3 regions of the Micrococcoides hystricis genome follow, and region 3 is predicted to be linked to each of the others. Evidence: riboswitches for the same ligand, from Rfam matches in the RefSeq annotation. Region 3 holds a riboswitch; each other region holds the start of a gene.

Region 1 (5,526 bases), on a different contig from region 3:
CATTCACACAGGTCCACAACCTTGGCGCTTTTGCGGCAAAACCAAGGCTGCGCCACGTCGTGTTTGGCAAGGTTCCTTCGGCGAGAGAGAAGAAGGAGCTTTATGAGCACCAACGCACAGCAAGCGTCCCGTCAGATCCTTTTCAACGCCTTCGACATGAACTGTGTTGCTCACCAGTCCCCAGGTTTGTGGCGCCACCCAGAGGATAAAGCTCGTGACTATAACACGATCGGGTACTGGACGCACCTAGCTAAAACCCTCGAAAAGGGCCTATTTGACGGTGTGTTCATTGCAGATGTACTTGGCACCTACGATGTCTACGGCGGGTCCAACGAGGCGCCTCTGCTGACCGGGGCTCAGGTGCCGGTCAATGATCCAGCCCTGCTAATTTCCGCTATGGCTGCCGTGACCGAGCATCTTGGTTTCGGTGTCACAGCCGGTACCGCCTACGAGCATCCGTACCCTTTCGCTCGTCGCCTCGCTACTCTCGATCACCTGACCAACGGGCGTGTTGGTTGGAACGTCGTGACCGGATACCTGCCGTCGGCAGCCCAGAACATGGGCAATGACGATCAGATGGCACACGATGAGCGTTACGATCACGCGGACGAGTACCTAGAAGTCATTTACAAGCTGTTGGAAGGCTCCTGGGAAGACGACGCTGTTCAGTACAACAAACAGACCGGTGTGTTCACTGATCCGACCAAGGTGCATCCGATCAAGCATGAAGGCAAATACTTCAAAGTTCCGGGCATTGCTATCACCGAGCCGTCAGTACAGCGTACCCCTGTTATTTTCCAAGCTGGAGCGTCGCCGCGAGGTAAAGCGTTCGCAGGTAAACACGCCGAAGCCGTTTTCGTAAACAACAACACCATCGAGACTTTGAAATCGACGGTCGCCTCTATCCGTGAGAATGCGGTCGCTGCAGGTCGCGATCCGTACGATATCCGGATCTTCACCATGCAGACCATCATCACCGGCGCGACCGATGAGGAAGCTCAAGCCAAGTACGAAGAATACGTCAAGTCCGCCGACCCCAAGGGCGCGCTAGTGCTTCTCTCCGGTTGGATGGGAGTCGATCTGTCCAAGTACGACTTGGATGATCCAATCGGTGATGTCGAATCCAATGCCATCCAATCTCTGGTCACCAGTCTTCAGACTGGAACCGCTGACAACGAACCGTGGACAGTGCGCAAGCTCAGTGAATGGGTTGGGGTAGGCGGCTTCGGACCGACTCTCGTTGGTTCTGGCGCCACCGTCGCCGAAGAGCTCATCCGCTGGCAGCGCGAAACCGATGTTGACGGCTTCAACCTGGCCTACGCCATCACCCCGGGAACCTTCGAAGACATCGTTGAATACGTGGTTCCTGAGTTGCAGGCACGCGGAGCGTACAAGACCGAATATACGGACGGCTCTTTGCGTAACAAGCTCTTCGGTGAAGGTGACAAGGTTAAGGACACCCACCCCGCGGCTTGTTACAGCCTCGCCCGCAGCCTCGTGTCCTAAATCCAGTACACAAAACTAAATATAGAGAACTCAATACGAAAGAAATCGACCATCTAGAGCAGCTGAGAGATCTGGCTCAATGACGCTGCAGCAACCGGCTCCACCACAGCGGGGACAAGGTGCTCCTGCCAGGATCGATGGAAGTTTCCTTCCCACCTCTTCTTCTGTGAGGTGGGTGGGCGCTTCCGCTTACCCGACCACAAGGAGAAGAACAATGACAAGCACACTAACCACGCAGACCACCGCTTATTGGAAACCCGCGGCTGAAGGTGAACTTGAGTACTGGGTGCCGAAGGCCCAAGCAGCCGCCGCAGAACTAGCACAAGACGTACTCGCTCGGGACGCTGCCAACCAAGAACCATTTGCCGAAGTTGAGATCCTGCGCAAGCACGACCTGATCACGGCCATCATCCCGAGTGAATTTGGTGGCGGCGGCGCAGCCTTCTCCACCGTCTTCGAGATTGTGCGGGAGCTGGCCAAAGTAGACGGCTCGATCGCCCAATTGTTCGCCTACCACAGCGTGAACGTCGCCGGAATCGGTGTCTTCGGAGACGAAGAGACAACCGCACGCCTGTGGCGCAAGATTGCAGATGAACAGGCTCTTGTCGGCGATGCCGTCAATCCGACTGATCCTCATCTGAACCTGCGTCAGGTCGGCGAGAATTTACTGCTCAACGGGACTAAGCGTTTTGCTACCGGGGCTGGAGTTGGAGAATACATCTTTGTCTTAGGTGTACTTGCTGACGGACCGAACACCGGAATCGGCCAGGCAGCTTTGGTCGGTCGAGAACAAGCCGGTGTCAAACACCACGGGGACTGGAACGCATTGGGCCAGCGGCTCTCGTCTTCAGGCTCAGTGACCTTCGAGGATGTTGAACTTGGTGCCGACGCTCTAGTCGGTCTAGACAAGGGGACCGCGTGGCAGGCTCTGATCGCGCCACTGATCCAACTGGCTTTCGTGAACTTCTACCTTGGAATCGCCGAAGGGGCGCTGGAAAAAGGCAAGACATTGATCAACCAGCGGCAGAACGCCTGGTTCTTGGCGAAGGCAGAACGCTACAACCAAGACCACATCTTCCAACGCTTAGTGGGAGAGCTCCACGCCCGGACGGTCGCGGTAGCCGCCCTGACCGAGAAAGTGAACGGAATTCTTGACGCCACGCTGGCGACTGGACGGGCACTGACGCTAGAGGCACGCAGCGAGTTAGAGGTTCAGATTGCCCAAGCCAAGGTGGTTTCCTCTGACGTGGCGACCGATGTGACCAACCGTGTCTTCGAGTTCACCGGTTCCTCCTCAGCCAAGCCAGAAACTGGGCTCGACCTGTACTGGCGGAACGTGCGCACGCACTCGCTGCATGACCCGGTTGATTACAAGAAGATCGAAGTGGGCGCCCACTTCCTGCTCGGCGAATACCAGCCCATCAGCCTCTACACCTAAGCTGCGGCACCCGAAGGATTGATGATCATGAGCGAAAAACTACCTCTACTGCGGGAACTGTTTAGCCGGATTGAGCTCGGTACCCAGCAGCGAGAAAACGACCACGAGCTCCCGGTAGAACAGGTCAAAGAGTTGTGCCGCCACGGTTTCACGGCCTTGCGTGTTCCCCGAGATTTTGGCGGTCTGGAACTGGACTGGTACCAAACGACCGAACTGCTGATTGAGCTGGCCGCAGCCGACAGCGCCATCCCACAAATCTTCCGAGGACACCTGGCAGTAGTTGAAGACGCGCGCTTCCACTACGAAAAGGATCGGCACCGGGCGGAGCAAGCTGGTGACGAACAGTCGCAAGGCGGACATGTCTCCACCGAGCGGTCATTCAAAGCCCACACCTACCAAGAACGGCTCCGGTGGTTCGCCCAAGGACAGCTAGTGGGCAACGCGTGGACGGAACCTGGAGTCGGAAACCTGACGGGTAGTCAGACACAGGTCAAACAGGTGGATAAGGATTCTGTCCGTGTGACGGGGCAGAAAATTTACACAACCGGCAGCATCTTTGCGGATCTGTTGGACGTCACAGCGATCAACGAAACCGGGCAGGAGGTGACGGTACTGGTCCCGAAGGCTCAAGACGGGGTCCGGGTGCATGATGACTGGGATGGCTTTGGTCAACAGCAAAGTGGTACCGGCGCTGCGGAGTTAGAGCAAGCGGTTGCCCCAACCTCGCAGGTACGTCCTGCCATTGAACGGTTTGGTTATCAGACAGCGTTGTACCAGCATGTGCTGAACATTGCACAAGCTGGTACGGCGCAGGCCGCCGCCGCTCACGCGGCACGGTTGTTGGCTGAACGGACACGGACCTATTCTCACGGGAATGCTCCGCGTGCCGGTGAAGACCCACAACTGTTGGCGGTCGTTGGGCAGTTGCATGCACGTGCGGCAGCGGCGAAGGCGGTTGTGCTGTCAACCTCCGCTGAGCTAGATGCTGCGGCACGCAGCGCCACCGGATCGGTGGCTGAACAGCAAGCTGCCTTTGCTGCGGTGGAGCGGGCAACCGCTGCCGCCCAGCTGGTGGTCAATGAGCTCTCCTTGGCGAACGGTACTGCGCTGTTTGATGCCCTTGGGGCATCTGCCGTCCGCAAGGTGACCGGGCTCGATCGGTATTGGCGTAATGCGCGCACGATTGCCTCGCATAATCCTCAGGTTTACAAGGCAAGGATCCTGGGTGATTTTGCGGTCAATCAGCGCACGGCTGACCCGTTGTGGAGCATCGGTGTTTCGGAGCGACTCCAGCAGGAAGGTGCAGCGGCTCTAGAGAACTAGAACCTTTACCTCAGCACAGCAGTGGGCCTGTACCGGAAAACCGGCACAGGCCCACTTTTGCTTGCTCTAGGTAGAGCGGGATGTTTTAGTTGCTACGGCGAGGGCTTGGGGCTCCGCCTTCGGAAGCCCAGTCCGAAGCAGCTTCGCTGCCGCCGAGCTCTGGATCAGAAACCACGTCAGGCTTGTGATTAGGGGTAGCGTTGTCCTTGTCATTGCCGTCACGACCAGTGAGGTCGGTGACGGTGTCGACAACCTTGTTCACAGCCTCTGGAGCGTGCTCGCGAACGTTGTCAGTGACATCGTGAATGGTGGACTGAACTTTAGGGTCCTCCCAGATGCGACGAGCTTCGTCTTTCATACGTTCGTAGCTGTCACGACCGGAACGGGAACCGAGGACAAAGCCAATTCCTACACCAAGTCCGAGGGTGAGTAGTCGACCGATTTTCATATTTTCCTCCTAGCCTGAGCTCATCACCATTAAAGTGCTAAGCGCGCTTGTCATCTTTAATTTATCTGGTTCGAGCCAAGAATCGAAGTCTTAGTTACCCAGCTTTCGCTGTTGGCGTTTCTTCTGCTTCTTCGATGTCGAGAACGATCGGGTCCAAGGGGGCCAACGGATACTTCTTCCGGTGCCACCGGTGAATACCTTCGATGGCGGCCATCCCCACAGTGGAGACGATGCCCACGGCCCACCACAATGGTGCATCGGGGAGCTGGAACTGGTGGAAGAACAGCGAAATGGGAACCGTCAGCACCAGGACCAGCAAGACGTACAGCGAGACGATCAGGATGATCTTCTTGGCATTCAGCGGCCGGGATGCCACATTCAGCAGCCACAGGCCCAGCAACACCACAGTCACCGCCGAAGCCGTCTGGACCTGCTCCAAGGAGTAGTCGCCGTGGGTAGGAGTCAACGAGTCCTTGAGCTTGTAGGCGTATGTGTTGACCAAAACAACGGCACTGGCCACGACGAAGGCTGACGGGATCGCAAACCGCAATGCTCGTCCCAAGAAGCCAGGTACGTAGCGCCGTGGGTTGGTGAGCATGGCCAGGAAGAATGCCGGTGCACCCAAAATCAGGAAATCGATCGTGGAGTACTGCCGGGGCAGGAACGGGAACGTCCAGAGCAAGGCGCCGAACGCCAACGCAAAGAATGTCGCGAAGGTTGTCTTGGTGAGGAAGAGATTCGACAGCCGTTCCGTGTTCGCAATGACTTGGCGGCCTTCAGAAAGCACGTGGGGCAACCGGGAGAACTTGTT
Region 2 (5,526 bases), 160 kb from region 3:
CGCGGGCCCCGTAGGCGGCCGCAGAGACCTCACCCAACACCTGCAGCACCTGCGGATCCCGGGACGGTACCTGCGCGGCTGCGTGGGAGAACGTCCGACGGCGCTGCCGCACATACCGCACGAATTCCCGCTCGGCGCCGGTGACCAGCCCGGCCAACGCCGCCAGGTGCACGGTCTGCGCCAGCGCCTGCAAGCTATTCGGCGCATCATGATCGCTCAGGCCCTCGCCCGGCCGGGAGACTTCCGCCGGGTCCACCACAACATTCTCGAACACCGTGGTGCCGGATGCGGAGAGCCGCTGGCCGAAACCGTCCCAGTCATCCACCTGCCGCACACCCGGCGCATCCGCCCGTACGGCCAGACCGCGTACCGAGCCGTCGACCTCGGCGGTCACCAGAATCCAGTCTGCGTACAGGCTGCCCGTCGAGTAGTATTTCCGGCCATTGAGCAGCCAGCTGCCATCGGGCTGCACCGTCACCGTCGTGGTGTGCTCGCCCAGCACCCCGTTGACCTCGGTCACCGCGTTCCCGACCACCTCCCCGGCCGCAATCCGGCGGAACCACCTGTCTCGGTACTCCTGATCCGGGTTGGCGAGCACCATCTCCACGTGCAACTGATGGGCCCGCAGCGCCTGCACCAGATTGGAATCGGCGGCACCCAGCTCCACCACGAACGGATAGAACTCACTCAGGCTCAGCCCGGCGCCGCCGTACTCGGTGGGTACCCGCAGGCTCGTGTAGCCGGCCGCCACCAACGTCTCAACCGCGTCGTGATCCAACGCCCGCGCCCGCTCGCGCTGAGCCGCCTTCTCGGCAATCCCGTCGAACACCGGTTGCAGCCGCTCCCACGCGGCGGAAACCGGTTCATCCACTCTTTGTTCCGCAAGGTGTTCGGCAAGCTGGCTCACTTGGTCTCCTCCGGCTTCACCGGGCGGACGAAGGAATCTGGCGACGGCGTCGTCCCGTTGATCAGGTACTCGCCCACCACCCGCAGCTTGTAGTGCGCCGGATTGTGCGAGGCCAGCACCCGGGCGTTGCGCCAATGCCGGTCAAAGCCCCGTTCCCGCTGCAGCACGGAGGCCCCACCCACCTCGAACAGCAGGTTGGTGGCCGCCAGCGCGTGCTCGGACACGGCCGCCGCGGCACTGTTCACATCCGTGACCGCCTCGGTGAACAGCTGCTGATACTCCGGGCTCGTGGTGTCGCTGAGCCGGCCGGCCCGGGCCAGGTAACCTTGCAGATCGGCAGCGCCCTGCCGGACCAACTGCTTCGCCGCATAGGCGTGGGAGGCAGCCCGCCCCACCACCTCCTGCACCTGCGGATCGTCCTTCGGATACTCCGCCGCCGCGTGCCCGTAGGTGCGCTTGCGTTGCCGGACGAACCACGCCGCATCCCGCACCGCGGCCTCGGCAATCCCAGCCTGGGCGGCCGCGTGAATGAACAGCACCGCCGGTGCCACCAGCAGGCCCGCAGGGGACTCGATGTCCAGCACCTTCTCCGGATCCAGCGCCACCCGTTCGTACACCGTGGTCCCGCTGGCGGTCAGTCGTTGGCCAATCCCATCCCAGTCATCCACCCGGTTCACCCCGGCGCCCTCGGCGGGGACCACATACATCAGTGGCATGCCGGATTCCTTGGTGCCGACGACGATGAAGATCTCGTCCGCGAACAGCGCCCCTGTGGAGTAGGTCTTGGTGCCCGAATACACCTCGCCGTCCTCGGTCTGCTCCACTTCACCGGGCCCGCCGAGGGCCACCATGCCGTTGGAGATCACCTTCCCGGCACCCACCTGACGCAGCCACCAGTCGCTGATGGGCTGCGGGCTGAAGCGGTGGATCTCGGTGAACGCGAAGTGCGCGTGCAGGATCTGCGGCAGGTTGGAATCGGCCACCGCCAGCTCGATCAGCAACTCGTACAGATCCGCCACCGCGATGTCCGCTCCGCCGTAGGCCACCGGGGCCTGTAGGGCCGTGAAGCCGGAGTCCACCAGCAGTTGCACCTGTTCGTAGGGCAGTTCGCGGTTCAGCTCGCGCTCCAATGCGCCGTGGGCGATGGCGTCAAAGACCGGGCGGAAGCGTTCACGCAGCTCGTTCAGTGATGGTCGTTGGGATTGCTGCGCAGATGTCGCCGACGTGGCAGTGTCCAAGGTTGCGGTCATGGAAAAGTCCTTCGAGGAGTCGTCAAAAAGTGTTCTAGTGTTGCCGGCCGGCGGCGCGCAGGCGCACTCGGGCAGGGCGATGAGGGATGGCAAGCTCACAGGAGCTGAAAAATGAGGGGTTGGGGAAGTGTCACCCTTTCCACGGGGCAGTACTTGTCCACGGCGAACAAACCGCAGACCGAATCCTCATCTGGGGCACCCCACTACGTGCAGAGGGTTGCCGTCCAACCAGCCAGAGCTTCGCGTTGGAACTCATGATTCTGCCCCCACCCTAAGACCTCGGACCGTCGCACCGAGAACCGGCCCCGTCACAAACGTTCATCTGGGCGCTGCTCGCCCCATCCAGAGCCGCAGAATCAAGCCGCAAAACTCGCGCCAAGAAAATCATTGACAGCAAACTGTGACACAGAACACAATTGGGTATAGCGCAATGAGTTGCACTAATCACAACTTCTTATCTCCTCCTCATTCTGTTAGGAGCGTGCCATGCACAAGGTTTGCCCGCTGAAGGATCTCGCCCGCGGCGAGGCCGTCCGAATCCCGACCAGCCCACCGATCGCCGTCTTTCACACCGACGACGGCGAGCTCTACTCCATCGATGACACCTGCACCCACCAGGACGCCTCGCTGTCCGAGGGCTGGCTGGAGGACTGCACCGTCGAATGTCCGCTGCACGCCACCGTCTTCGACCTGCGCACCGGGGACGTCCACTCCCCACCGGCCAAACTTCCGGTGCGCACCCACCACGTGGAAGTGATCGACGGGGACATCTACGTCCACGAATCAGCCCAAGAACCCAACCTGCCACCGGGCGTCACGCTCGCCGGCCAAGCCTAAGGAACCCCATGCATACACCACGCGTGGTCATCATTGGCGCCGGAATCGTCGGCGCCAACCTAGCCGAAGAGCTCTGCGCCCGCGGCTGGACCAACATCACCGTTCTCGACCAAGGCCCCATCCCACTGACCGGCGGCTCCACCTCGCACGCACCCGGGCTGGTCTTCCAAGCCAACCCGTCCCGCACCATGACGCGGCTGGCCAGCTACACCGCAGAAAAGCTCGCCTCGCTGACGCGCAACGGCGTCAGCGCCTTCAACCCGGTCGGCGGCCTGGAAATCGCCACCACACCCGAACGCCTGGCGGAGCTGCACCGCCGGGCCAACTTCGCCGCACTGGCCGGGGTCGACGCCCAGGTCATCGACGCGGACCAAGCCCGCACCCTCAACCCGTTGCTGGCCGGCGACGGGGACGGCCCGGAGCTGCTCGGCGCCCTACACGTGCCCTCCGACGGCCTGGCCTCCGCCCTGCTCGCGGTGGAGCTGCTCATCGAACGCGCCACCGATGCCGGCGCCACCTTCCTACCCCACACTCGCGTCACCGCCATCGAGGAGCGCGGCGGCCGGGTCAGCGCGGTCCGCGCCGGCGAGCACCGCATCCCGGCGGACATCGTGGTCTGCTGCGGCGGCTTCTGGGGCCCGGAACTCGGAGAAATGATCGGCATGCCCATCCCGCTGGTGCCGATGGCCCACCAATACGCCACCACCACCGCTGTCCCCCAGCTGACCGAGCTCGCCAGCGCCCTGCCGGCCAACCTCATCGGCAGCGGCAATAACGCCACCCTGCCGCTGATTCGCCACCAAGACGCGGATCTGTACTACCGCCAGCACGGGGACGCCATCGGGATCGGCTCCTACGCCCACCGGCCCATGCCGACCGCCCTGACGGAACTGCCCGACGGCGAGGTCACCGCAGAGAACATGCCCTCCATGCTCGCCTTCACCCCGGCGGACTTCGCCCCACAATGGGCCCAGAGCCAAAAACTGCTGCCCGCCCTGCGTACCGCGGAGCTAGCCACCGGGTTCAACGGTATCTTCTCCTTCACCCCCGACGGCGGCTCACTGGTCGGTGAAGCCCCGCAGCTAAAGGGCTGCTACCTCGCCGAGGCCGTCTGGGTCACCCACTCCGCCGGCGTGGCCAAATCGCTGGCCGAACTCCTCGTCGACGGGTACAGCCACGTGGATCTGCGGGAGCTGGACATCAACCGCTTCGAACAGGTCCAACTCACCGAGGACTACGTGGCGGAAACCGCCGCGCAATCCTTCATCGAGGTCTACGACATCAAGCACCCCTTGGAGCCGCGCACCTCCCCGCGGAACCTGCGCACCTCACCCTTCTTCGACCGCCAGCAGCAGCTCGGAGCCTACTTCTTGGAGGCCCACGGCTGGGAGCGGCCGCACTGGTATCAGGCCAACGAGCACCTGCTGCAGCAGCTGCCCGCCGACTGGCTGCCGCCGGCCCGGGACAGCTGGGCGGCCCAGCATTCCAGCCCCATCAGCGCCGCGGAGGCCTACGCTACCCGCACCAACGTGGCCATGTATGACATGACCCCGCTGAAGCACCTGGAAGTCACCGGACCGGGCAGCCTGGCGCTGCTGGAGTCGCTGACCACCTCGATCATCGACAAACCCGGCGAACGCAAGTTCAGCTCCGTCACCTACACCCTGCTGCTGAACGACGCCGGCCGCATCCGCTCGGACATCACCGTCACCCGCTGGGGTGAAGAGCACTTCCAGATCGGCGCCAACACCGGGATCGACACCGCCTACCTGACCGAGCGCGCATTGGCCTTCAACGCTGCCAACCCCGACGCCGAGATCACCGTCACCGATGTCACGGACCAGCGCTGCTGCATCGGACTGTGGGGGCCCAACGCCCGAGAAATGCTGCGCCCACTCACCGATCAGGACCTCTCCAACGCGGCCCTGGGCTACTTCCGGGCGGCCAGCACCACCATCGCCGGCATCCCGGTCAAGCTGCTGCGGCTCTCCTACGTGGGGGAACTCGGCTGGGAGATCTACGCCGACGCCGAACACGGCCTAGCTCTATGGGACACGCTCTGGGACGCCGGCCAACCGCTGGGGTTGATCGCCGCCGGCCGCGGCGCCTTCAACGGGTTGCGCTTGGAGAAGGGCTACCGCTCCTGGGGCGCGGACATGAACACCGAACATGACCCGGATCAAGCCGGGCTCGCCTTCGCCGTCTCCGCCAAGAAGGCCGACTTCATCGGCAAAACCGCCCTGCAACACCGCCGGCAGGACTCCGCTACCGCCCAACCGGTGCTGCGCTGCCTGCTCATCGATGACCCGGCCCAGCTGGTGATGGGCCACGAACCCGTCTTCGTCGGCGGGCGCTGCGTCGGCTACACCACCAGCGCGGACTACGGCTACACCGTGCACGCGCCGCTGGCCTACGCCTGGCTCGAACCGGAACTCGGCATCGGCGACGCCGTGCAGATCCGCTACTTTGACACCCTCGTGCCCGCCCGCATCGTCGCCGAGCCGCTGATCGATCCGGACATGCTCACCATCC
Region 3 (5,526 bases):
GACATGCTGGGGCTGCTCGCGACCTCCAGCTTGGACTACGAGGCCAAGGACCTGTTCGTTCCAGAGAAGTTTGCCTACACAGTGGAAGGCAGTGATGGCGGTCGTCGCGGGATGACCGGCAAGCTGTCCCCGACCCTCGTCGACAGCCTGAAGCAGGCTGCTTGGTCGCAGGGCGTGGGCCGTCGCATGCTGGATGAGCTCAAGCAGCTCGCCAGCGCGGCAGCTAACCGGGAGCACTACAGCCGTGGCGATAGTGCGGTCTCCAGCGACGAGTTCTTCTACGAGTTCGCCCGTCATTATTCGCACGTGCGTGGCACGCTGGCGCTGCTGACTGAAACTTGGAGCGGCTATGAGCAGACCCTGAAGGCTGACGAAGAACCGACCCAGCAGCAGGAAACCATGGCACGGTTGGCGACCAACCTCGCCACCCGCACGGCGTTGGAGATCAGCCAGATTGCTCACCGCTTTGCTGGTTTCCAGGTTATGCGTCATTCCGCGCTGCAGCGTTTCTTCCGCGACAGCCACGCTGGTACCCAGCATCGCGGTAGCCGTCTCGCCGTGACGGCAGAATGCGGCCGCATGCTTGCCGGGGTTGTCCCGGAGGGCAGCACGTGGGGCTTCTACGAGCTAGAGATCCCAGGCCGTACGTCAACCAACCACTAGATTTCGACTCAGAAATGGAGTGCCTCCATGAAATTGGCGACACTACGTGTAGATAACAGTACCGTTGCAGCTCGCAAAGACGGTGACACCTACACCGTCATCGAGGGCTACGACAACCTGAACCAGTTGCTGGCAAACGCTGACTGGAAGACCATCGCCCAGCAGGCAGCCGACGCACAGATTGCCGAAGACGCAGCCGACCTAGCGCCAGTTGTACCGAGCCCGTCCAAGGTGCTGTGCGTAGGCCTGAACTATGCCGGCCACATCTTGGAGATGGGCCGCGAACTGCCGGAATACCCAACCGTGTTTCCGAAGTTCGCCGACACCCTCACCGGGCCGAAAGACCCGGTGGGTGCTGTCGAGGAAGATCCGGATCTGGACTGGGAAGCAGAGCTGGCAATCGTGATTGGCAAGACCGCTTACAAGGTCGCCGAAGAGGATGCCGAAGAGTACATCGCCGGCTACACCCTCGCCAATGACATCTCGATGCGCGGCTGGCAGGCTCGGACCATCGAATGGACCCAAGGCAAGATCTGGGCCAAGTCGACCCCGGTCGGCCCGTACATGGTGACCCCTGACGAGCTCGACTTCGACACCGCAATCCTGCGCACCACACTCAACGGCAACGTCATGCAGGAACACCAGATCAACGACCTGGTCTTCAAACCAGCCAAGTTGATCGAATACCTGTCCACCATGCTCCCGCTGCGCCCAGGTGACCTGATCCTGACCGGTACCCCCGGCGGTGTGGGCAAGGGACGCACCCCGGCCCTCTACATGAAGGCTGGGGACCACGTGGAAGTGTCACTGGACGGTCTGGGCAAGATCTCCACGGACATCGTCACCCCGGCGGAAGCCCCAGCGGTTCTCTAATCTTGGGCCGCGGCAGGCACCTGCCGACCACATAAACCAATAACACACAGCGCCAGCTACATCAGGTTATGCCTGAGGAAAGCTGGCGCTGTGCGGTTAAGAGATCAGCAGCTGCGTGCGCTAGCGGGCGAGGTTCTTGAACTGGGAGTTGTGGAACACGACCGGGGCGGTGCCCTCCTGCACCTCGAGGCTGTGGACTTCCAGGAGCACCACGGTGTGATCGCCCGCCGGGAACTGGCCGTAGACGGAGGTTTCAAACCACAGTGACGAATCGGCCAAGAAGAGCGGGCCGGACTGGCCCGGTACGCCCCCGTGGACGATGTCGATACCGGCGAAACGGTCGCCTTCCTTGGCTGCGAGTTGACGGCAGATATTGTGCTGACCGTCGGCGAGCACGGAGATGCCGATGCGTTCGGCCTCGCGCAACCGCGGCCAGGTGCGGGAGGTGTTTTGGACCGCAAGCGAGACTAGCACCGGTTCGAGGGAGACCCCCACCGTGAAGCTCGATGCGACCAAGGCTTCTTTGACACCGTTGATTTCCGCCGTGAGGGCCACAATCCCGGAGGGGTATTGGCCGAAGGCTTGGCGCACACTTGCCGGGTCCAGTTGGGTGTTGAGACGGGCGTTGGCGTTCGCGTTCTGGGTAAGGGCGGTGGTCATAGCAGACTCCTTGATGCAGTACTTGCCGTTCCCGATCCGTTACATGCCAAGGAACGACCGAATCCTCACCTGGGGCACCCCACTCGCTGCGGAGGGTTGCCGGTCACTCAGCCAGGGCTGCTGTTGTGTGTGTGACACTCATGATTCTGGTTTCCAGCTTAGGGGCACGGGGCCCGCAGCTGCAAAAGGTCCGTAACGGCCACGTAACTTAGCGCCACGGAGTTGAAACTTACTAGTTTTCGAAGCGCAGTTTGATGGCCTCGCCGTGGGCCGGGAGGCCTTCGTTGACGGCGAGGGCTTCGATGTTGTGCGCGATGGAGCCCAGCGCGGACTCGGAGTAGTGGATCAGCTGCTGGGAGCGCAAGAAGCTGGTTACGTTGAGCCCGGAGGAGAACTTCGCGGTCCCGGAGGTGGGCAGCACGTGGTTGGAGCCGGAGGAGTAGTCACCCAGTGGGACGGGGGAGTAGTCCCCGACGAAGATGGCCCCGGCGTTGCGGATGCGTTCGGCGACGGTGCGGGCATCGGCCGTCATGATCTGCAGGTGTTCGGCGGCGTACTCATCGACCAGTTCGATGGCGGTGTCGAGGTCCTCGACGACGAGGATGCCGGATTGTTCGCCGGTGAGCGCCTCGTTGATGCGTTTGCGGTGTTCTGCGTTACCGGCCTGGGCGGTGATGGCGGTGTTGACGGCCTCGGCGAACTCCATGGAGGTGGTCACGAGGACGGAGGCGGCCATGGGGTCATGTTCGGCTTGGGAGATCATGTCTGCGGCGACGAACTCCGGGTTGGCACTCGCGTCGGCCAGTACGGCGATCTCGGTGGGGCCGGCCTCGGCGTCGATGCCGATGACCCCGCGCAGGGCGCGCTTGGCTGCGGCGACGTAAATGTTGCCCGGCCCGGTCACCAGGTCTGCCTTGGCGCAGACAGTTTCTCCCTCGGCGTTCTTGGCGCCGTAGGCGAACATGGCGATGGCTTGGGCGCCGCCTGCCGCGTAGACCTCATCAACCCCGAGGAGGGCGGCAGCGGCCAGAATGGTGGGGTGCGGCCAGCCGTCATTGTCGGCCTGGGGCGGGGAGGCGATCGCCAAGGAGGGCACGCCTGCCGCTTGGGCGGGCACCACGTTCATCACCACCGAGGACGGGTAGACGGCCTTGCCGCCGGGGACGTACAGCCCGACGCGGTCGACGGGCACCCAGCGGTTCACGACTTCAGCGCCGACGGCCAGTTCCACGGTGGAATCGGCGGGCAGTTGGGCCGCGTGGACGATGCGGGCCCGGCGGATCGCCTCGGTCAGGGCCGAACGGATGGCCGGGTCAAGGTTTTTCAGGGCCGACGCGATGACTTCGGCGGGCACCCGCAGGGAGGCGGGCCGGACGCCGTCGAACTTCTCAGCAAGGTCAAGTAGTGCTGCTTCACCGTTGTCTTTGACCTGGTTCAAGATCGGTTGGACGATGTCGAGGGCCTCGGAGACGTCCATCAGGGCGCGGGGCACGACGGCTGCCGGGTCAAAATCTTGGGCACGCAGATCGGTGATTTTCAGCATGATTTCAGTTTAGCGAAGGTTATTCACAGCAAACGCCACTAGGCTGGAACGCGATGATGTTTCACCGCATGTTTGACACGTTCCTGTCTGTTCAACCGGAACCGACGCCCTCGGATCTGGGGGAGGTCACGGAGAAGGTGACCGAGGAGGTCGGACGCACCGTTTATACGGCCGGCCCGCTGTTTGGCACCCTGTTATCCGTGGGGATCTCCATCCTGGTGGCGATCGTGGTGACGGTGCTGTTGGCGCTGATCCTGCGGCAGGTGTTCCGGCGTTCACCGAAGACCCTGGCCGCCGCCAAGAAGATGCGCACCCCGCTGTTCTTGGCGGTGCTGTTCATGACCGGGAAAATCACCCTGAACCAGATCCCCATCGAGGGCTTCACCCTGATGTCACTGGTGCAGTGGATCCTGCTGTTTGCCGGGTTGGGCTGCATCGCGTGGCTGCTCATCAACGCGGTCAAGACCGCAGAGACGGCCATGTTGACCAAGTACGAGGGCGCCTCCGTCACGGACCGGCGCGCCCGTAAGATCCAGACCCAGACGGTCTTGATCCGGCGCATCCTGATCGTCGCGATTGTGGTGATCGTGCTCTCCATCGGGCTGCTGACCATCCCTGCGGTCCGCGCGGTGGGTGCCGGTCTGATCGCTTCGGCCGGTATCCTCTCGGTCATCGCCGGTCTGGCCGTGCAATCCTCCTTGGCCAACATCTTTGCCGGACTACAGATCGTGTTCACGGACGCCATCCGGGTGGGCGATGTGGTGCAGGTGGAAGAGTACTTCGGCACGGTGGAAGACATCACCTTGACCTACGTTGTGGTCAAGATCTGGGACGAGCGCCGCGTCATTTACCCCTCGACGTTCTTCACCACCAATCCGTTCGAGAACTTCACGCGTACCGGCTCCTCCGCCTCGGGCACGGTCGAGTTCGAGGTTGACTGGTCCGTGCCGGTGGACGCCATGCGGGCGCGGTTGAGCCAGCTGGTGGAATCCACCGACCTGTGGGACGGCCGGGACCGCTCCATCCAGGTGACCGAAGCCTTGGGCGGGATGATCAAGGTCCGCATCGTGGTCTCCGCAGCGAACACCGGTAATCTGTGGGACCTGCGGGCACTGGTGCGCGAGGACATGATCAACTTCCTGCGGGCCGAACACCCAGAGTCCATCTACCGGCAACGTTTCACCGCCGAGGAACTCCCGATGGCCTCCGGCACCGAAGCCGATGAAGACTCCGAGACGGACAGCGCTAAGGCAGGTAGCGCAAAGGCGAACAACGCTGAACAGCCGAAAGACCGTGAAGAACCGGCAGCCCGGCCGGTGGATCAGAGTTCCAGCCGGGTTGAACCGCTGGAACCTGCGCCCCGGCTGCAGACACTGGATGACATCTTCGCCGAAGGCAGCGTGGCCCGCGGGTCGCTGCCGAAGATCCAACCGCAAACCGGTGGGGCAGTCCCGCTGCAAGAAGCGGAGAGCGACGAAGAAGAAGAGACCAGCACCTCGACAACCCCGCTGACGGTACAGTCGGCGGACTCGGCCATGTTCACCGGCTCCATCACCGCGTTGGAGCGCGGTCTGGACTACATGGGCCCTGGCGACGACGTGTACAAGGAACGCCAGGAGCGTCAGGAGCGCAGCTATGATGATCAGGACGAGCCTGATGAGGATGCGCCCGAGGATGCTGTGCCAGATCAGGACGAGCCGATGCAGGCTGATACTGCCGGCGCCTTCGCCGGCGAAATGACCGACGCGCAAGCCGATGAGATCGAAAAGCAGGAACAACGCCGTGTT

Evidence for each region. A riboswitch is a leader RNA that binds a small molecule or an ion and turns the genes downstream of it on or off. The one in region 3 is predicted to bind S-adenosylmethionine.
Region 1: linked by a shared signal. The riboswitch ahead of ACFFFR_RS07200 (acyl-CoA dehydrogenase family protein) and the one ahead of ACFFFR_RS11110 (flavin reductase family protein) in region 3 are both predicted to bind S-adenosylmethionine.
Region 2: linked by a shared signal. The riboswitch ahead of ACFFFR_RS10390 (acyl-CoA dehydrogenase family protein) and the one ahead of ACFFFR_RS11110 (flavin reductase family protein) in region 3 are both predicted to bind S-adenosylmethionine.

The regions. Positions count from the first base shown of each region.
Region 1 is NZ_JBHLUB010000029.1:58,368-63,893, forward strand. It holds gene ACFFFR_RS07195 (LLM class flavin-dependent oxidoreductase) at 103-1,506, shown strand; SAM riboswitch class I at 1,553-1,650, shown strand; gene ACFFFR_RS07200 (acyl-CoA dehydrogenase family protein) at 1,721-2,944, shown strand; gene ACFFFR_RS07205 (acyl-CoA dehydrogenase family protein) at 2,972-4,267, shown strand; gene ACFFFR_RS07210 (hypothetical protein) at 4,353-4,715, opposite strand; gene ACFFFR_RS07215 (HAD-IC family P-type ATPase) at 4,810-5,526, opposite strand, start outside.
Region 2 is NZ_JBHLUB010000032.1:17,249-22,774, reverse strand. It holds gene ACFFFR_RS10395 (acyl-CoA dehydrogenase family protein) at 1-907, opposite strand, end outside; gene ACFFFR_RS10390 (acyl-CoA dehydrogenase family protein) at 904-2,157, opposite strand; SAM riboswitch class IV at 2,302-2,417, opposite strand; gene ACFFFR_RS10385 (bifunctional 3-phenylpropionate/cinnamic acid dioxygenase ferredoxin subunit) at 2,644-2,994, shown strand; gene ACFFFR_RS10380 (GcvT family protein) at 3,003-5,526, shown strand, end outside.
Region 3 is NZ_JBHLUB010000032.1:173,653-179,178, forward strand. It holds gene ACFFFR_RS11100 (acyl-CoA dehydrogenase family protein) at 1-663, shown strand, start outside; gene ACFFFR_RS11105 (fumarylacetoacetate hydrolase family protein) at 691-1,536, shown strand; gene ACFFFR_RS11110 (flavin reductase family protein) at 1,657-2,196, opposite strand; SAM riboswitch class IV at 2,210-2,342, opposite strand; gene hisD (histidinol dehydrogenase) at 2,429-3,739, opposite strand; gene ACFFFR_RS11120 (mechanosensitive ion channel family protein) at 3,808-5,526, shown strand, end outside; gene ACFFFR_RS11125 (hypothetical protein) at 5,522-5,526, shown strand, end outside.